Regions from separate parts of the Neisseria brasiliensis genome, predicted to be linked through region 1. Evidence: riboswitches for the same ligand, from Rfam matches in the RefSeq annotation. Region 1 holds a riboswitch; the other holds the start of a gene.
What was found. A riboswitch is a leader RNA that binds a small molecule or an ion and turns the genes downstream of it on or off. The one in region 1 is predicted to bind thiamine pyrophosphate.
Positions count from the first base shown of each region.

Region 1 (9,199 bases):
TTTAATCACGTCGAATTCGTGCGGCAAACGCTCGCCGCCGGCTTCGAACAGATACACTTCGTCATTCAGAATGTGATACACGCCTTTGAAGTTTTTGCCCATGCCGATCGGCCAAGTCACGGGTGCACAGCGAATTTTTAAGATGTTTTCCACCTCGTCGAGCAATTCCAACGAATCGCGCACTTCACGGTCGTATTTGTTCATAAACGTGACAATCGGCGTGTTGCGCAGGCGGCAGACGTTTAAGAGTTTAATCGTTTGTGCTTCCACGCCTTTGGCGGCATCAATTACCATCAAGGCACTGTCAACCGCGGTCAATACGCGGTAGGTATCTTCCGAGAAGTCTTGGTGGCCTGGGGTGTCGAGCAGGTTGACGGTGTGGTCGTTGTAGTCGAACTGCATCACCGATGAGGCCACGGAAATGCCGCGTTGTTTTTCGATGTCCATCCAGTCGGAGGTGGCGAATTTGCCGGTTTTCTTGCCTTTCACTGTACCGGCGCTTTGAATCGCACCTGAGAACAACAACAGCTTTTCGGTTAGCGTGGTTTTACCCGCATCGGGGTGGGAAATGATGGCAAAAGTGCGGCGGTGGCGCACTTGTTCGGGGATATTCGACATAATGATTTTTCTAAAAATTTCAGGCCGTGCTTCAGACGGCCTGTTGAATAATAAAAGACGCGCAATTGTACAAAAAAACGCTTAAAGATTCAATGCTTGAATACGCAGAGGCCGTCTGAAAACTGGATTTTCAGACGGCCTGAAAGCTTGATACATCTTTCGGATTTGGCATATGGCTGTGAGTGGGCTTTAAGCTATGCTGATATCCGAGATGCTGACAAGTGTTCAATCTTGTTTCAACATCCAATCAACGGCGTACATCTTTTGGCGCATCGCCTTTTGGCCAGTCTTTGTGTTTGTGGGCAAACACCGGTCGATCCATGTGGCTCATGAAATCGGCTACGTCAACCGCTTCTTGGTCGGTCAGGCTGTTGGGTTGGCCAAACGGCATATTGCCTTTGATAAACGCGGCGGCAGTGTATGTGCGCGCCATGCCGGCGCCGTCGTTGAAGGAATTTTTACCGGCAACGGCAGGGTAGATATAGCCGCTGTTACCCGGCTGCAACATGCCTTCGCCTTGTTCGCCGTGACAAACCACGCATTTTTGTTCAAAAATGGCTTTACCGTTGACACGGTTTGGCACCAAATTTTTATCGATTTCAACAAAGCCGCGGCCTTCGGGGCTGTGTCCGGGCGGGATGTCTTTAGAAAGCCAAGTCATGTAGGCAATCAGATTGCGCATTTCGGTGCTGTCGTCTGCCAAAGGTTTGCCGTTCATCGAGCGCATAAAGCAGCCATTGATGCGCTCTTCGATGGTGTCCACTTTGCCGCTGCGTGCGCGGTATAGTGGGAACAAGGCCGGTACGCCGTTCCACGGTGCGGCGTAAGGCGTAGAGCCGTTGCCCAAGTGGCAACTGGTGCAGTTTAAGTGGTTGCCGACGTGGTCGGGAACGCGCAGAGCGGTGCGGGTGGCAATATCCAAACCATCGCGAATGGCATCGCCTTCAGCGCCTTCCGGAATGGTTTTGACATCAACCAAGGTCACTTTGATGGTTTCGGTTTTGGCCGGTGCAGCGGGTGCGGAAGCTTTGACAGCTTCGGGCGCGGTAGCCACGGCAGAAGCCGCTGGTTCGATTGGCTTCGCTTGCTCGGTTTGGCTGGTGTTGTTTGGGCTGCAGGCCGTTAAGCCGATACCGGAAATCAGCAAAAATAGGGTAAGGTTCCGCATGATTTTCTCCTTTTTTGTTATGGTTTTAATCGCTTAATCCATGATTCAAAACAAGTTTGTCATGGTAATTTATTTTTAGCATATATTTCTTTATATAACAAATAAATTATATTATTTTTTATCAATACTTTATGTGGAATCATTTCATAGGAAATAAATATAGTAGAATCAATCGCTTGATTGGATAACAAAAGGCCGTCTGAAACCTGGGTTTTCAGACGGCCTTAAAAATAGATTGTTTATATTTAGCGGCTCACGCCAGCAGTGACGATGTATTTCATTTCCAGATAATCATCCATGCCGTATTTCGAGCCTTCGCGGCCGATGCCCGATTGTTTGATGCCGCCAAACGGCGCAGCTACGTTAGATAAACCGCCGGTATTCACTGCGACCATGCCGTATTCCAAGGCTTCTTGGGTGTGAGTGATACGGCCGATGTCGCGACTGTAGAGATAGGCGGCCAAGCCGAATTCGGTGTCGTTGGCGAATTTGATCGCTTCTTCATCGTGGCTGAAACGGAACACCGGCGCGAGCGGGCCGAAGATTTCTTCTTTGGCAAACTTCATGTCCTGCGTGGCATCGCGCAATACGGCAGGCTGCATAAACAGGCCGTCTGAACCGCCGCCCCACAATAATTTACCGCCTTTTTGCTGTGCATCATCGATGAATTCTTTGACTTTTTTCACCGCTTCTTCATCAATCAGCGGGCCGATGTCGGTACCGTCTTCCCAGCCGTTGCCGACGGTGAGTTTTTGCACGGCGGCGGTGAATTTTTCGACAAATTCTTCATACACGCCGTCTTGCACATAAAAGCGGTTGGCGCAGACGCAGGTTTGTCCGGCATTGCGGAATTTGCTCGCTACCGCGCCTTTGACTGCTTCGTCGATTTCGGCATCATCCAATACGATAAACGGCGCATTGCCACCCAATTCCAACGAGATTTTTTTCACGCTGTCGGCGCATTGTGCCATCAGTTTGCGGCCGATTTCAGTCGAGCCGGTAAAGCTGAATTTGCGCACGCGTGTGTCTTGCGTCAACACGCCGCCGATGTCGCGCGATGAGCCGGTAATGATGTTCAACACGCCTTTCGGAATACCTGCGCGTTCGGCCAATTCAATAATCGCTAACGCAGAAAGCGGCGTTTTGGACGCAGGGCGGATGACGAACGTGCAGCCGGCGGCCAGCGCGGGCGCGACTTTGCGCGTAATCATGGCGTTGGGGAAATTCCAAGGCGTAATCGCGGCGCACACGCCGACCGGTTGGCGGATGACCTGCACGCGTTGGTCGGCGGATACCGCCGGAATGGTGTCGCCATAAACGCGTTTGGCTTCTTCGGCAAACCACTCGATATACGACGCGCCGTAAGCGATTTCGCCTTTCGCTTCGGCCAAAGGCTTGCCTTGTTCCATGGTCAGAATCATGGCCAAATCGTCTTGGTGTTCCATCATCAAATCAAACCAGCGGCGCAAAATGCGGCTGCGCTCTTGCGCGGTTTGCGCCGACCATTCGGGCAACGCGGCATAGGCGGCATCGACCGCTTCGCGCGCTTCTTGTTCGCCCATGTCGGGCACTTCGCCGACGATTTTCCCATTAGCCGGATTGGTGATGAGTATGGTTTGGCCGCTTTTTGCCGGTAACCATTGGCCGTTGATGTAACACAGGTTTTTCAATAAGTGTGGGTCGTTGAGTTGCATGGGATAGTCCTTTGAAAAGTTTCAGACGGCCTCAAGTGGCAATGGCTTAAAACTACGCTTCCGAATCGGGCTTGTCAATGTTGGCATCTTTGAGAGTCTGTTTAAAAAGTATCAGGCCGTCTGAATATTCAGACGGCCTGATACTTCAATAATTTGATTAATGACGGTGTGGTTGGAAACCTGCCGGTGCTTCTGCGCCTTCGGGTAAGCCAAAGGTTTTGCGCAAAACGGTTTTATAAAACTCAAATGCTTCTTTGGCACCTTGAATGGCTTCTGCTTCTGCTTCTGGTGACAAAGGCAGCGCATTTAAATGCTCGACAAATTCGCGCCAGTGTTTGCCGCGGCCGTCGGGGTGTGGTGCCAGATGGCGTGCGCCGTGTTCGCCGTTGTAATCCAGTTTTTGCGCGTGTTTAAACAGAAAGGCTGCACCTAAGTTAGATCCTTCGGCGCAGTAGAGCCAGCCGATGGCTTTATTGCCAATTTCCTGTGGTAGGGCTTTGTTATAGGTATCAGGTTGCTCCCCCAAATCTTGCAAATCTTGCATCACTGCATCGTGGCGTGCCATATAAGATAGGGGCTTAGGAAGCAAAATCATCAAAAAACCTGATAAGCTCCTAATATGAAACTAAAAAATAAGTATCAAAAGTTCAGCAAAATTTCAGAGCAAAAGTTTAGAGAAATAATCCGCTGTTTCGCTCTTGATTTGACCGCTTCCGATACTGCTAAAATGACCGGCATTAGTGTACGCAGTATCAATCCTATTTTCCTGAAAATCAGACACAGGATTGCTGCTCTGTGCGAACAAAGCTCACCACTGTCCGGTGTGGTCGAATTAGATGAATCTTACTTTGGTGCGCGACGTATCAGGGGTAAGCGCGGTCGCGGAGCGTCAGGTAAAACCATCGTATTTGGCATACTGAAACGCAATGGCGTGGTCTATACGGAAATCGTTCCCGACGCTTCGAAAGCCTCACTAATCAAGGTCATACGTGGTCACATATCTGCTGACAGTGAAATCAATACTGACGGCTGGAAAGCATATGACGGTCTTGTCGATATGGGCTATGAGAAGCATTACCGTGTCCATCATGGTTCCAATGAGTTTGCTCGAGGAAAGCAACATATCAATGGTATTGAATCTTTTTGGAGTTATGCTAAGGGGCGTTTGGCTAAATTTCATGGTATTTCCAAAGAGATGTTTTATCTGCATCTTAAAGAAACGGAGTTTAGGTTTAACCACCGGCATGAAGATTTAGGTAAAATATTAATGAAGATGCTTCGAAATAACCCAATTTAATATTTTTGCTTCCTAAGCCCCCAATATAAATTTTAACGTTTGCTAACATAATGGATGTTTATTTAACTAAAATCGATAAAGGCTGATCAAATAAGTGAGGTTTATGTTGAAAATAACCGTACTGATCCGCCATGCACCAAACATTGCCATGGCACGATAATCTAAGCTAATATAGCCGGGTATTTTATTGATTAGAGTCGGGGTGCGGTTGCAATGCTGCTGAGAATATACCCGTGAACCTGATACAGTTTGCACTGGCGTAGGAAACTCATCACAAGCATTGATTGCTATGAAGGCACAACCCGCGCATCGGCGGGTTGTGCTTTTTTCAGTCTGGATAAAGTTTCAGATGGCCTCGTTAAGTTCAAGGCCGTCTGAACGATTGTTAAGGAAACCATCATGAATTTTGCCTATCTTGACCACATGCGCGCGCGCAATCCTTTGGTGCACAGCATCACCAATACCGTGGCCGCGCATTTCACCGCCAACGGTTTGCTGGCGGCGGGGGCTTCGCCGATTATGGCCAACGAGCCTGATGAAATGGCGGATATGGCGGCGATTTGCGATGCTTTGCTGATTAACATCGGCACATTGGAACAATCCACCATCGCGGCGATGTTTGCCGCCGGAAAAGCGGCCAATGCGCGTGGCATTCCGGTGGTGCTTGACCCTGTGGGCGTGGCCGCGACGCCGTTGCGCCGTGAAACCGTGGCGCGTTTGCTTGAAAAAATTAAGTTTGCAGCGATACGGGGCAATGCGGCGGAAATTGGTTTTATTGCCGGAGAAGCATGGCAGGGCAAAGGTGTGGATGCGGGGCAAGGTGCGGTCAACGCGGCGCAGATTGCGGCAGCGGTGGCGCAGAAATATCAATGTATTGTGGCGGTAAGCGGCGAGACGGATTATGTTTCAGACGGCCAATCGACATTTGCCGTGAACAACAACACGCCGCTGTTTCCGAAGATTACCGCATCAGGCTGCTTGCTCGGTGCTGTGATTGCGGCATTTTTGGCAACGGAGCAGGGCGATGATTTGGCTGCGGTCACAGCCGCTTGCACCTTTTACGCCGTTGCCGGAGAAGCCGCCGCACAGGGTTTGGATGAACGCCAAAGCGGCACGTTTGGCGTGAAGCTAATCGACAGCTTAGCCATAACGAGCGCGCAAGATTTGGCCGACAAAGCGCGTGTTGAGGCCGTCTGAACAGACAAACGCATGATTATATTTTGAAACAATTTTTCAGACGGCATGTTTAATAAGGCCGTCTGAACGATTTAAGGAGAATAAAAATGGCAGAAACATTCGTACAAAGTTTAACCATCGCCGGTTCCGATTCGGGCGGCGGCGCGGGCATTCAGGCCGATTTGAAAACCTTTCAAATGCGCGGCGTATTTGGCACCAGTGTGCTGACCGCGGTAACGGCACAAAATACCTTGGGCGTACACGGCGTGCATTTCGTGCCGACCGACATCATCACCGCGCAAATCAAAGCGGTGGCCGACGATTTCGACATCCGCGCGTTCAAGCTCGGTATGCTCGGCACGGCGGAAATCATCGAATGTGTGGCGGATAATCTGCAAAGTTGCCGTTTCGGCCAGATGGTGCTCGATCCGGTGATGATTGCCAAAGGCGGCGCTTCTTTGCTGCACAATTCGGCAGTGGAAGCAATGAAAAAACATTTGTTGCCGCGCACCGATGTGCTTACGCCCAACCTGCCCGAAGCCGAAGCCTTGACCGGCGTGAAAATCGACAACCGCCAAGATGCCGAACGCGCCGCGCGGCTGCTGCAAGAAGCGGGCGTGAAGCATGTGGTGATTAAAGGCGGCCATCTGGACAACAGCCAAAGCGAAGTCTGCACCGATTGGCTGTTTACACCGAATGATGTGGTGGAAATGGAAAGCCTGCGTTTCCCAACGCCGCACACCCACGGCACCGGTTGTACCTTCTCTGCCTGTATTACCGCCGAATTGGCCAAAGGTTTTGCCGTAGAAGAAGCCGTGCAAACCGCCAAAGACTACATCACCGCCGCCATCAGCCAACCGCTGAACATCGGCGCAGGTCACGGGCCGGTGAACCATTGGGCTTATAAAGATTGATTGTGATGGTAAAAGGCCGTCTGAAAATCTGTTTTTCAGACGGCCTTGAGTATGGATATTTCATGAAGAAGCATCATATACCTAATAACATCATGCTTTAAACGAAAACCTCATGGCGAGAATATTGCCTGATGTTGTTTTAAGCGCAGCATCTTTTTGCGCATCAAAAATTATTACACCATTAGCAGCATTGGTAATTTGGCATGGAATTGTTTACAATACGCGACATCTAAGCCGCATCCAAATCCAGTGCGGTGCTTATTAAGAAAGTATAGAATATGCAAGTTACATCAAAATGGTTGGACGGAATGTGTTTTGTCGGCACCACTGAGGGCGGACACAGTGTGGTGATGGAAGGTGCGGCGGCGGAAGGCGCGGTGAAGCGCGGTGCCAGCCCGATGGAAATGTTGTTGCTGGGTGTGGCCGGTTGTTCCAGCATTGATGTGGTGATGATTGCCGAGAAGCAACGCCAAAAAGTAGTCGATTGCCAAGCCACGGTAACAGCCAAACGCGCCGATGAAGCACCGCGCGTGTTTACCGAAATCCATATTCATTTCAAAGTCATCGGTCATGATTTGAAAGAAACGGCAATTGCCAAAGCGGTGGAATTGTCGGCGGAAAAATACTGCTCTGCATCGATTATGTTGGGCAAAGCGGCGAAGGTCACGCACAGTTTTGAAGTTGCTGAAGCCTGATGACTTTGCACATTCCCTATCTTGGGCAAAGCTCAAATCTGGGGTGTGGCAAAGGGCAGTGGGATTTTTCAGACGGCCTCATTTAAAAATGAATTAATAATGCCGTTTTCAGGTAAAATAGCTCGTTAGGGCGCGCATGGCGAAATAGCGTAAAAGGCCGTCTGAACAGCATGATAGGGCAGATTAAATCCGTATGGCGCAACATTTGCCTGCAAATCGCCCATCAAAAAAGCAGATATATTCAAGCTGTATCTTGAATATATCTGCCGATTTGAACCTTTTCTCTCTATTTAACCGCCTTGTAATACTTGGCTTTTCTTTAGAGTTATTGTGCAATTTATGCTCTGAATTGTCAACAAATTTTATTAATATTATAAATAATCCGTTTGTGCAAGTAAAATTGCTAGGAAAATCAAATGAATAATCAAAATAAATCAAATCATAACGCAACCAATACTGCACCGGCGACGTCTTCATTAATTTTGGAAGAGCGACATGATTCCGAGCTTTTCCGTGTTTATGCATCTATTTTGGATGCCATTACAGACCACGTTTTGTTGCCGGGCAAGAAGCTGACCGAATCCGATTTGTGTCGCCAGATGGTGTGTTCACGCAATACCGTGCGCAGCGCTTTGTCGCTGTTGGCGCACGATAAAATTGTCGATTTGCAGCCTAATCGCGGCGCTTTCGTGCATGTGCCGGATTTGAAAGAAATTCAGGATGTGTATAAGTCGCGCATCGAATTGGAAGCGATGATTTTCAATTTGCTGCTTGAATTGCCGGATTTAGAAACGCGTTTGCAACCGATGTATGACATGATTGAGCGCGAAGCGGAAGCATCGGTAAACGGCGACAGCGTGGGCTGGAACCGTTTGGCCAATGCCTTCCACGTTGAATTGGTGCGCCTGTTGGATAATGATGTATTGTTTGAAATCATGAATACCTTGTGCGCCCGCTCATCGCTGATTGTGGCGGTATTTGGCGAACGCAGCCACGGCCACGGCCACCGCACCAGCGGCCACACCTATAATGAGCATCGCGAAATTTTGGATTTGCTCGCCGCAGGCAAACGCACGCGGGTGTTGAAACTGTTGCGCCGTCACTTGGGCAGCTGTATCGAGCGCTTGGAAGGCAAATACGAAGCGCAAAACGAATTGCATTAATGAATCAAAGAGAGGCCGTCTGAAAGGTTTTCAGACGGCCTTTGATGTGGGAAAAAATGGAAAGTTTGACAACCTTATTGTCGGTGTTGGTGCCGATGTTTCTTGGTTTTTTTATCCGCCTGCCCAAACATTATTTGGCCTTAGTGGATAAAATGCTGGTGGTGCTGGTGTATGCCGTGCTGTTTTTAATCGGCGTGTCGCTCGCGCGCGTGGAGAATTTGGGTTCGCAACTCAATACCATCGTGCTGACGACTTTATTATTGTTTGCCTGCACCATCGGCATGAATTTACTGGCCTTGATGTGGTTTGACCGCCGCTTTCCGTGGCAGGCCAAAGGTTCGGGCCAAAAAGCCAATGTGAGTTTATCGGGCAGCGCCAAACAGCTCGGCTGCGTGGCTTTGGGTTTTGTATTCGGCAAATTGATGGCCGACGTGTGGCTGCCGTCTGAAAACTTGGGTATGTATTGCCTGATGG
Region 1 covers NZ_CP046027.1:359,896-369,094, reverse strand. Annotated here, with positions in the region: gene GJV52_RS01980 (peptide chain release factor 3) at 1-618, opposite strand, end outside; gene GJV52_RS01975 (c-type cytochrome) at 866-1,786, opposite strand; gene GJV52_RS01970 (NAD-dependent succinate-semialdehyde dehydrogenase) at 2,032-3,480, opposite strand; partial or broken gene GJV52_RS01965 (biliverdin-producing heme oxygenase) at 3,638-4,054, opposite strand; gene GJV52_RS01960 (IS1595-like element ISNme3 family transposase) at 4,100-4,777, shown strand; TPP riboswitch at 4,966-5,060, shown strand; gene thiM (hydroxyethylthiazole kinase) at 5,177-5,974, shown strand; gene thiD (bifunctional hydroxymethylpyrimidine kinase/phosphomethylpyrimidine kinase) at 6,061-6,867, shown strand; gene GJV52_RS01945 (OsmC family protein) at 7,146-7,562, shown strand; gene GJV52_RS01935 (GntR family transcriptional regulator) at 7,979-8,725, shown strand; gene GJV52_RS01930 (lysine exporter LysO family protein) at 8,782-9,199, shown strand, end outside.

Region 2 (9,199 bases), 130 kb from region 1:
AAAGTGGTTATGCAGCGGATTGCAAATCCGTCTACGCCGGTTCGATTCCGACTCCCGCCTCCACTTCAATAGTTTTATTCCGATAAAACTATTGCCCGGGTGGTGAAATAGGTAGACACAACGGACTTAAAATCCGTCGACCCTAAACAGGTCGTGCCGGTTCGATTCCGGCTCCGGGCACCACCACTCATTTTTATTCCTGCTTATTCAGGAAACCAATATAAAAAAGCCGTCTGAAAAAATCAGACGGCTTTTATGTTATGTTGTTCTGGATGCTGTTTTGTAATAAATATGGGGCTTAGGAAGCAAAAATATTAAATTGGGTTATTTCGAAGCATCTTCATTAATATTTTACCTAAATCTTCATGCCGGTGGTTAAACCTAAACTCCGTTTCTTTGAGATGCAGATAAAACATCTCTTTGGAAATACCATGAAATTTAGCCAAACGCCCCTTAGCATAACTCCAAAAAGATTCAATACCATTGATATGTTGCTTTCCTCGAGCAAACTCATTAGAACCGTGATGAACACGGTAATGCTTTCATAGCCCATATCGACAAGACCGTCATATGCTTTCCAGCCGTCAGTATTGATTTCGCTGTCAGCGGATATGTGGCCGCGTATAACCTTGATGAGTGAAGCTTTCGAAGCGTCCGGAACGATTTCCGTATAGACCACGCCATTGCGTTTCAGTATGCCAAATACGATGGTTCTACCTGACGCTCCGCGACCGCGCTTACCCCTGATACGTCGCGCACCAAAGTAAGATTCATCTAATTCGACCACACCGGACAGTGGTGAGCTTTGTTCGCACAGAGCGGCAATCCTGTGTCTGATTTTCAGGAAAATAGGATTGATGCTGCGTACACTAATGCCGGTCATTTTAGCGGTATCGGAAGCGGTCAAATCAAGAGCGAAACAGCGAATTATTTCTCTAAATTTCTGCTCTGAAATTTTGCTGAACTTTTGATACTTATTTTTTAGTTTCATATTAGGAGCTTATCAGGTTTTTTGATGATTTTGCTTCCTAAGCCCCTAAATATATTGAGACCTTTGCAAAACACTAGATTTGAGTACAGTTCAAAGTTATAGCAGCACAGAAAGCGCAGACATATCATCAAGATAGGCAAGCTTTCGAGCAGCGCACAACGAAGAAATGTACCAAAGATGGGGATTTTGCAAAGGTCTCATATTGCCTGTAAAACACTATATAAATGACGGTATTTTTCAGATGGCCTTTCCATCAAATTGAAAATCAGCTCCGACATTACCTTTAAATAATCTTCGCTCAAGCTTTTACCTTAAACAGCAATAAAATGCCGTCTGAAACACATTCCTTTCAGACGGCATTTTATTTATCAGCTATAAATCTTAGCACCCTTTTGTACAAATTCCACCGCTTTTTCCGCCATGCCTTTTTGCGCAGCGGCATAATCACGCACTTCCTGCGTGATTTTCATTGAGCAGAATTTTGGCCCACACATTGAGCAGAAATGGGCGATTTTCGCGCCTTCGGCAGGCAAAGTGGCATCGTGGTAGCTTTCAGCACGTTCGGGGTCGAGGCTCAGGCGGAACTGGTCGCGCCAGCGGAATTCAAAACGGGCTTTGGATAAGGCATTATCCCGCACTTGTGCACCCGGCCAGCCTTTAGCCAAATCGGCGGCATGGGCAGCAAGTTTGTAAGTAATGATGCCGGTGCGCACGTCTTCTTTGTCCGGCAAGCCCAAATGCTCTTTCGGGGTAACGTAACACAGCATGGCCGTGCCGTACCAGCCGATATTGGCCGCGCCGATGCCGGAGGTGATGTGGTCGTAAGCTGGAGCGATGTCGGTGACCAACGGGCCTAAGGTGTAAAACGGTGCTTCAAAACAATGCTGCAATTCTTCGGTCATGTTTTGTTTCACGCGTTGTAACGGCACATGGCCGGGGCCTTCAATCATCACCTGCACATCATGTTCCCATGCTTTGGCCGTCAATTCACCCAGTGTGTGCAATTCGCCGAACTGCGCCGCATCGTTGGAATCGGCCACGCAGCCCGGGCGCAAGCCGTCGCCTAAGCTGAACGACACGTCATACGCCTTCATGATTTCGCAAATTTCGTCAAAATGCGTGTAAAGGAAGTTTTCCTGATGATGCGCCAAGCACCATTTCGCCATAATCGAGCCGCCGCGCGACACAATACCAGTAAGACGGTCGGCAGTCAGCGGCACATAGCGCAGCAGTACACCGGCATGAATGGTGAAATAATCTACCCCCTGCTCGGCCTGCTCAATCAAGGTATCGCGGAACAAATCCCAAGTTAAATCTTCGGCAATGCCGCCGGTTTTCTCCAAAGCCTGATAAATCGGCACAGTACCAATCGGCACGGGCGCATTGCGGATAATCCATTCGCGCGTTTCGTGAATATGCGCACCGGTGGACAAATCCATAATCGTATCCGCACCCCAGCGCAGCGCCCACACCATTTTTTCCACTTCTTCGGTCAGGCTGGACGTTACCGCCGAATTACCCAAATTGCCATTGATTTTGACGCGGAAATTGCGGCCGATAATCATTGGTTCCAATTCGGGGTGGTTGATGTTGGCCGGAATGATGGCGCGGCCGGCGGCGATCTCTTGACGCACAAATTCAGGCGTAATTTGGTCAGGATGGGTTGGCAGATTGGCGCCGAAACTTTCGCCGGGGTGTTGCTTGATTAATTTGGCGTACTCAGGCCGTCTGAATAATTCGTCCATCTTCATGCGCTCGCGCAAAGCAACAAACTCCATTTCCGGCGTGATGATGCCTTGGCGCGCATAGTGCATTTGCGTGACATTTTTACCGGCTTTGGCGCGGCGCGGCTGGGTAATTTGATTGAAACGCAGATGCGCGGTTTGCGGATCATGGGCTCGTTCCAAGCCATATTCGCTGGATAAGCCGCTCAAGATTTCCGTGTCGCCGCGTTCGTCCAGCCATGCGCTACGGATATGAGGCAAGCCTTGTTTCAAATCGATTTTAGCGGTCGGGTCGCCGTATGCGCCGCTGGTATCGTACACCGGAATCGGCGGATTCGGCTCACGGCCGCGGTCGCTCACAGTATCATCTTGACGGATTTCCCGCAAAGGCACGCGGATGTCGGCGCGGCTGCCGGAAAGATAGACTTTGTCGGAATTGGGATAGGCAAACTGAATGCCCAAATCATGGGAAAGCTGGTCGAGTTGGGCGGCTTCGTTGCCGTTGGTTTTGAGTGCCATAAAAAGTGCTCCTGTTTCTCGTTTATCAGAATAAAACGAAACAGGAGCGGTGTTTGGGCTTTCAGACGGCCTGATGGATAAAATCAGGCCGTCTGAACAATAAACTCGCTGAAACTCCCCACGCAGGTATTATCCTGATCGGGTGGTATAAGGGTAATTCTCAGCTGCGCATGGCGCAGCACCCCTGTTTCGGTTAAGGAAAATTAAATCATAAACTGCAAATATTGTAAATCCTGATTTGCGTGAGTTCCCATCCTTTCTCAAAAAGATACAGGCCGTCTGAAAATTTTTCAGACGGCCTGTTGAATTAAATTCAATGCTTAAACCAAGTTCGCCAGCATCCATTGCACATAGCGGCTCACACCTTCTTTGACATCAAAGAAAGATTCATTATAGCCGGCTGCACGCAGCTTGCTGATGTCGGCTTGGGTAAAGCTTTGGTATTTGCCTTTTAATGCGTCGGGGAACGGGATGTAGCGAATCAGTTCTTCTTTGACCAATTCTTCCAAGCTCATTTCCGGCTTGCCTTCGGCGGAGCGACAGGCGTTGACAGTGGCGGCGGCCAAGTCGTTAAATTGCTGGCTGCGGCCGGTGCCTAAGTTGAAAATGCCGGATAATTCAGGATTATCGAAGAAGAACAGGTTTACTTTGGCCACGTCTTCCACGCTGACGAAATCGCGGGTTTGCTCGCCATTGCCGTAGCCGTCGTTGGCGCCGAACAGGTTCACGTAGCCGTTTTCACGGTATTGGTTGAAATGATGGAATGCCACCGAAGCCATGCGGCCTTTGTGTTGCTCCATTTGGCCGTAAACATTGAAATAGCGGAAACCCACCACTTGCGCAGTCAAGCCTTCTTCCATGCGGCGGCGCAATACTTGGTCGAACAGGAATTTTGAATAGCCGTACACATTCAGCGGCTTTTCCAATTCGCGCTCTTCGCGGAAAATCTCGCCCTTACCGTACACCGCCGCGCTAGACGCATACAGCAACGGAATGCGCTCATCTTGGCACCAATCGAGCAAATCCAGCGTGTATTGATAGTTGTTGTCCATCATATACAGGCCGTCGTGATTCATGGTATCGGAACACGCGCCCTGGTGGAATACGGCTTGAATGTCGTCGTAAGGCAGGGCATGTTCGCGCACTTGGCGGATGAATTCGTGTTTGTCGAGATAATGGCTGATTTCACATTCGGCCAGATTTTTGAATTTTTCACCGCGCGTCAGGTTATCCACTGCCACGATGTCGGTGATGCCGCGTGCATTCAGCGCTTTGACGATGTTACTGCCGATAAAGCCGGCAGCACCGGTTACGATGATGGTCATAACAATTCCTTTTGTTTTTCAGACGGCCTATTCAACCAAGGCCGTCTGAATCGTTGAATATTCAATGTTTATTGGTCGGCCAATGCGGCTTGTAACTCATCAAACGAGCAAACCGCCGTACCCAATTTCGCTACCACCACACCGGCGGCGGTATTGGCCAAATGCATGGATTCGGGCATGGTGAAACCGGCGGCCATTGCCAAGCCCATACCGGCAATCACCGTATCGCCCGCGCCGGACACGTCATACACTTCCTGCGCACGCGTCGGCTGGTACACCGCTTCGCCGTCGTTAAACAGCGTCATGCCCTCTTCGCTGCGGGTCAGCAAAATGGCGGTTAAATCGAGATGGCGGCGCAGGTGTTGTGCTTTGTCTGTCAGCTCGTCTTCGTTGCGCCAGCTGCCGACCACTTCTTTCAATTCACTGCGGTTGGGCGTAATCAAGGTCGCACCGGCGTATTTTTCGTAATCGTCGCCTTTCGGGTCAATCAACACGATTTTGCCCGCCTGTTTCGCCCAATCAATCATGTCGGCGATGTGGGTCAGGCCACCTTTGCCGTAATCGGAAAAAATCACCGCATCGTAATCGGGCAACACTTCTTGATAACGTGTTTTAACTTGCTCCAGTACTTCGTGATGCGGCAATTCTTCAAAATCCAGACGAATCAATTGCTGATTGCGGGCGACCACGCGCAATTTCACCGTGGTGGCGATTTGTTCGTCGCGCATTAAGTAAGATTCCACGCCGTCTTGCTGCATCAGCTTATCGAGAGAATCGGCGGCTTCATCATGACCGGTAACCGACAATAATCCGGCCTTGCCGCCCAAAGAAGCAATATTGCGCGCCACATTGGCCGCCCCGCCCGCGCGTTGGTCGATTTGGTTGATTTTAGCCACCGGCACAGGCGCTTCAGGCGAAATGCGCGATACGTCGCCGAACCAATAGCGGTCGAGCATAACATCGCCCACCACCAACACACGCGCTTGGGCGAAACGCTGCTGTACATCTGCTGCTTGTAATTTTTGTACCATATTGAATCAATTCCTGATTTGAGTATGCTGCTTGATGACGTGAATCGGTTTTTCGTTCACGCCGATATGGTTATTTTTTCAATTTAATGATTTATGTTTATAACCAATCTTAAGGCCGTCTTAAATTATTCCGCCGGATTGGCCACGCGGTTTACTTCGCGCAACACGGCAATCGGGTCAGCCGCTTGCGTGACCGGACGCCCCATCACCAGATAAGTCGAACCGGCGGCTAAGGCTTGAGCTGGGGTCATGATGCGGCGTTGGTCGTCGTTGTTGCCGGCAATATCCAAGCGGATGCCCGGCGTGACCAACACAAAATCTTCGCCCAACTCACGGCGCAGCGGCGTGGCTTCCAAAGGCGAGCAGACCACGCCATCCAAGCCCGAGCTTTGGGTTAATTTTGCCAAACGCAATACTTGCTGCTCCGGCTCGATGTCCAAGCCGATTTCCGTCATGTCGCTTTGTTCCATGCTGGTCAATACGGTTACACCAATCAACAAAGGTTTTTGCGCATGATTGGCAATGGCTTCTGCTGCAGCTTCCATCATGCGGCGGCCACCCGAAGCGTGCAAATCAACCATCCACACGCCCATATCGGCCGCCACGCGGCAGGCTTGGGCAACGGTATTCGGAATATCGTGGTATTTCAAATCCAAAAATAATTTAAAGCCTTGGTTAATCAGTTTTTCCGCCAACGGGCGGCCGGTTGCGGTAAACAATTCTTTGCCGATTTTGATTTGGCACAAGCTCGGGTCGAGCGTGCGCACAAAATTCAGCGTATCGGCTTCGTTGGCAAAATCCAAAGCCACAATCACCGGCGTGCGGGTTTGCGGCAGGTGAAAATCAGTGATTAACGGGTTCATTATGATTCCTATCAAAGCAAGCCGCGCGGCAACATCCGCAGCGGCCTTTATCATCAGTTCATCTGGATTTTAACAGTTTTTCCATACAAAAAGGCCGTCTGAAAGAAATTTTTCAGACGGCCTTTTTATCTTTTCATGGGTGCAAAATTATTTACCCAATGCAGTCAACACTTGCTCTTTCACTGCTTCAACAGCTTGCGTGCCGTCAACTTTAATGTATTTCGGTGCGTGTTCGCCTTCCAATTTGCTGTAGAAACCCACCAGCACTTCGGTTTGCTCGTGATACACGTCCAAGCGTTTTTTCACGGTTTCTTCTTTGTCGTCATCACGTTGGATCAAATCTTCGCCGGTTACGTCGTCTTTGCCTTCAGCTTTCGGCGGATTGTAAGAAACGTGGTAAGTGCGGCCTGATGGCAAATGCACGCGGCGGCCGCTCATGCGGTCAACAATCACGCTGTCGGGTACATCGATTTCGACTACCGCGTCTAAATCCACGCCGGCCTCAACCATGGCTTCGGCTTGCGCCAAAGTGCGTGGAAAACCGTCGAACAGGAAACCATCTTTGCAATCGTCTTGGGCGATGCGTTCTTTAACCATGCCGATGATGATGTCGTCGCGTACCAAGCCGCCTTCATCGATGATTTTTTTTGCTTCCAAGCCCAGCGGTGTGCCGGCTTTGATGGCCGCGCGCAACATGTCGCCGGTCGAGATTTGCGGAATGCCAAAAGCGGCGGTAATGAATTGCGCCTGTGTGCCTTTACCTGCACCCGGTGCACCCAACAATAATACTTTCATGGTTTGTCCTCTGTTTGTGTTCATGATTTTTACATTACTATCATAATACTTTACACGCCGTCTGAAAAGGCTTGCGGCAAGCGCACGGTTTTTTCAGACGGCCTGCTCATATTTATCAGGCTGCGCCGTAAAACTTCGCCGTTCACGGCGGAGATATAAGGCGCGGACTGCGTAGCAGTCCTAAAACCGTTGATATTCAGTTAATCAGGCGTTTTCTGCTGTTCAATATACTGCCGAATAATCGTAATCGGCGCACCACCACAGCTACCTGCAAAATAAGACGGCGACCACAACGCACCGCCCCATAATTTTTGTTTGATGCTTGGATAATTTTTCTGTCTAATCATGCGGCTAGATACACCTTTCAAGCTGTTCACCAGTTTTGAAATAGACACTTTGGGCGGATAGTTCACAAGTAAATGAACATGGTCATCTTCGCCGTCAAATTCCACCAGTTGCGCTTCAAAATCGGTGCAGACGCTCTCAAAAATACCGCGCATATCGTCCAAAATTTCTTTTGTGAACACTTTTCGGCGATATTTTGCGACAAATACCAAATGTACATGAAGATTAAAAACAACGTGCCGACCACGTCTTAAATCAGTTTCTTTTTCCATAGACCAAGTGTAAAATTGCTAAAAATTCCATTATCCATGAAATCATGTTAATACTCAAAACATTCAAATTTGAACTGATGCCAAACGGCGAGCAAATCCGCAAAATGAAACAATTTTGCGGTTGTTCGCGTTTCGTATTCAATCGTGCTTTGGCGTATCAAAACGAACAATATCAACAAGATAATTCGTTCAAATTTAGCTACACCAAAATCGCAAATTTGCTGCCTGAATGGAAACGAGAATTAGACTGGCTAAAAGACTGCCACAGCCAAGTTTTGCAGCAAAGTTTGAAAGACTTGGAAAGCGCATTCAAAAACTTCTTTGCCAAACGCGCAGATTTCCCCAAATTCAAACGCAAAGGCGAAAAAGACAGTTTCCGCTTTCCGCAAGGCTGTAAATTGGAGCAGCAAAATAATCGTATCTATTTGCCCAAAATCGGTTGGGTGCGCTATCGCAACAGCCGACACGTTTCAGGCAGCCTGAAAAACGTAACCGTATCGCAAAAATGCGGTAAATGGTTTGTATCTATGCAAACCGAAACCGAGCAGGAAATCGCGCAGCCAAACGGTGGCGAAACTGGGATTGATATGGGTGTTGCCAAATTTGCAACATTGTCCAATGGTCAGTTTTTTGAGCCAATCAACGCATTCAAAACGTTGAAAGGCAAACTAGCAAAACTGCAAAAACAGTTCAAACACAAAACCAAATTCAGCAAAAACTGGCAGAAACTGAAAGCAAAAATCAGCCGTTTGCACCACAAAATCAGCAATATCCGTAAAAACTACCTGCACCAAATCAGCAGCGCAATCAGCCAAAACCACGCGATTGTGTATGTGGAAGATTTGCAGGTGGCGAATATGTCCAAATCCGCTAAAGGCAACGCCGTGCAGCATGGAAAAAACGTTGCTGCCAAATCAAGCTTAAACCGTGCGATTTTAGACCAGTCTTGGTTTGAGTTTCGCCGTCAGTTGGACTATAAGCTGTTGTGGCGCGGTGGGCATTTGGTGGCTGTTCCGCCACAAAATACCAGTCGTTGTTGCCCAGCTTGCGGACATACTGCCAAAGATAACCGTCAAACACAGGCAAACTTTGAATGTGTGCAATGTGGCTATCAAAACAATGCGGATATTGTGGGTGCAATCAATGTGTTAAAGCGCGGTCAAGAGATTTTGGCAGCGCAAAAGTAAAATGAAGTTTCAGGGCAGGACGTGCCCGTAGCGTCTGTGAAGTGAGCCGTGCAGTAAGGCGGTCAGCAGCAGAAACCCACCGAAGCGATTTGTGAATGGCTCAATGCCGTTCACAAATCGCCGTAGGAATTCCCTCCCTTCAGGGAG
Region 2 covers NZ_CP046027.1:226,574-235,772, forward strand. Annotated here, with positions in the region: tRNA gene GJV52_RS01275 (tRNA-Cys) at 1-63, shown strand, start outside; tRNA gene GJV52_RS01280 (tRNA-Leu) at 94-183, shown strand; partial or broken gene GJV52_RS01285 (IS1595-like element ISNme3 family transposase) at 315-991, opposite strand; gene thiC (phosphomethylpyrimidine synthase ThiC) at 1,360-3,234, opposite strand; TPP riboswitch at 3,333-3,430, opposite strand; gene rfaD (ADP-glyceromanno-heptose 6-epimerase) at 3,555-4,559, opposite strand; gene rfaE1 (D-glycero-beta-D-manno-heptose-7-phosphate kinase) at 4,628-5,590, opposite strand; gene pyrF (orotidine-5'-phosphate decarboxylase) at 5,716-6,453, opposite strand; gene adk (adenylate kinase) at 6,601-7,248, opposite strand; gene tnpA (IS200/IS605 family transposase) at 7,449-7,865, opposite strand; gene GJV52_RS01320 (RNA-guided endonuclease InsQ/TnpB family protein) at 7,910-9,052, shown strand.
Region 2: linked by a shared signal. The riboswitch ahead of thiC (phosphomethylpyrimidine synthase ThiC) and the one ahead of thiM (hydroxyethylthiazole kinase) in region 1 are both predicted to bind thiamine pyrophosphate.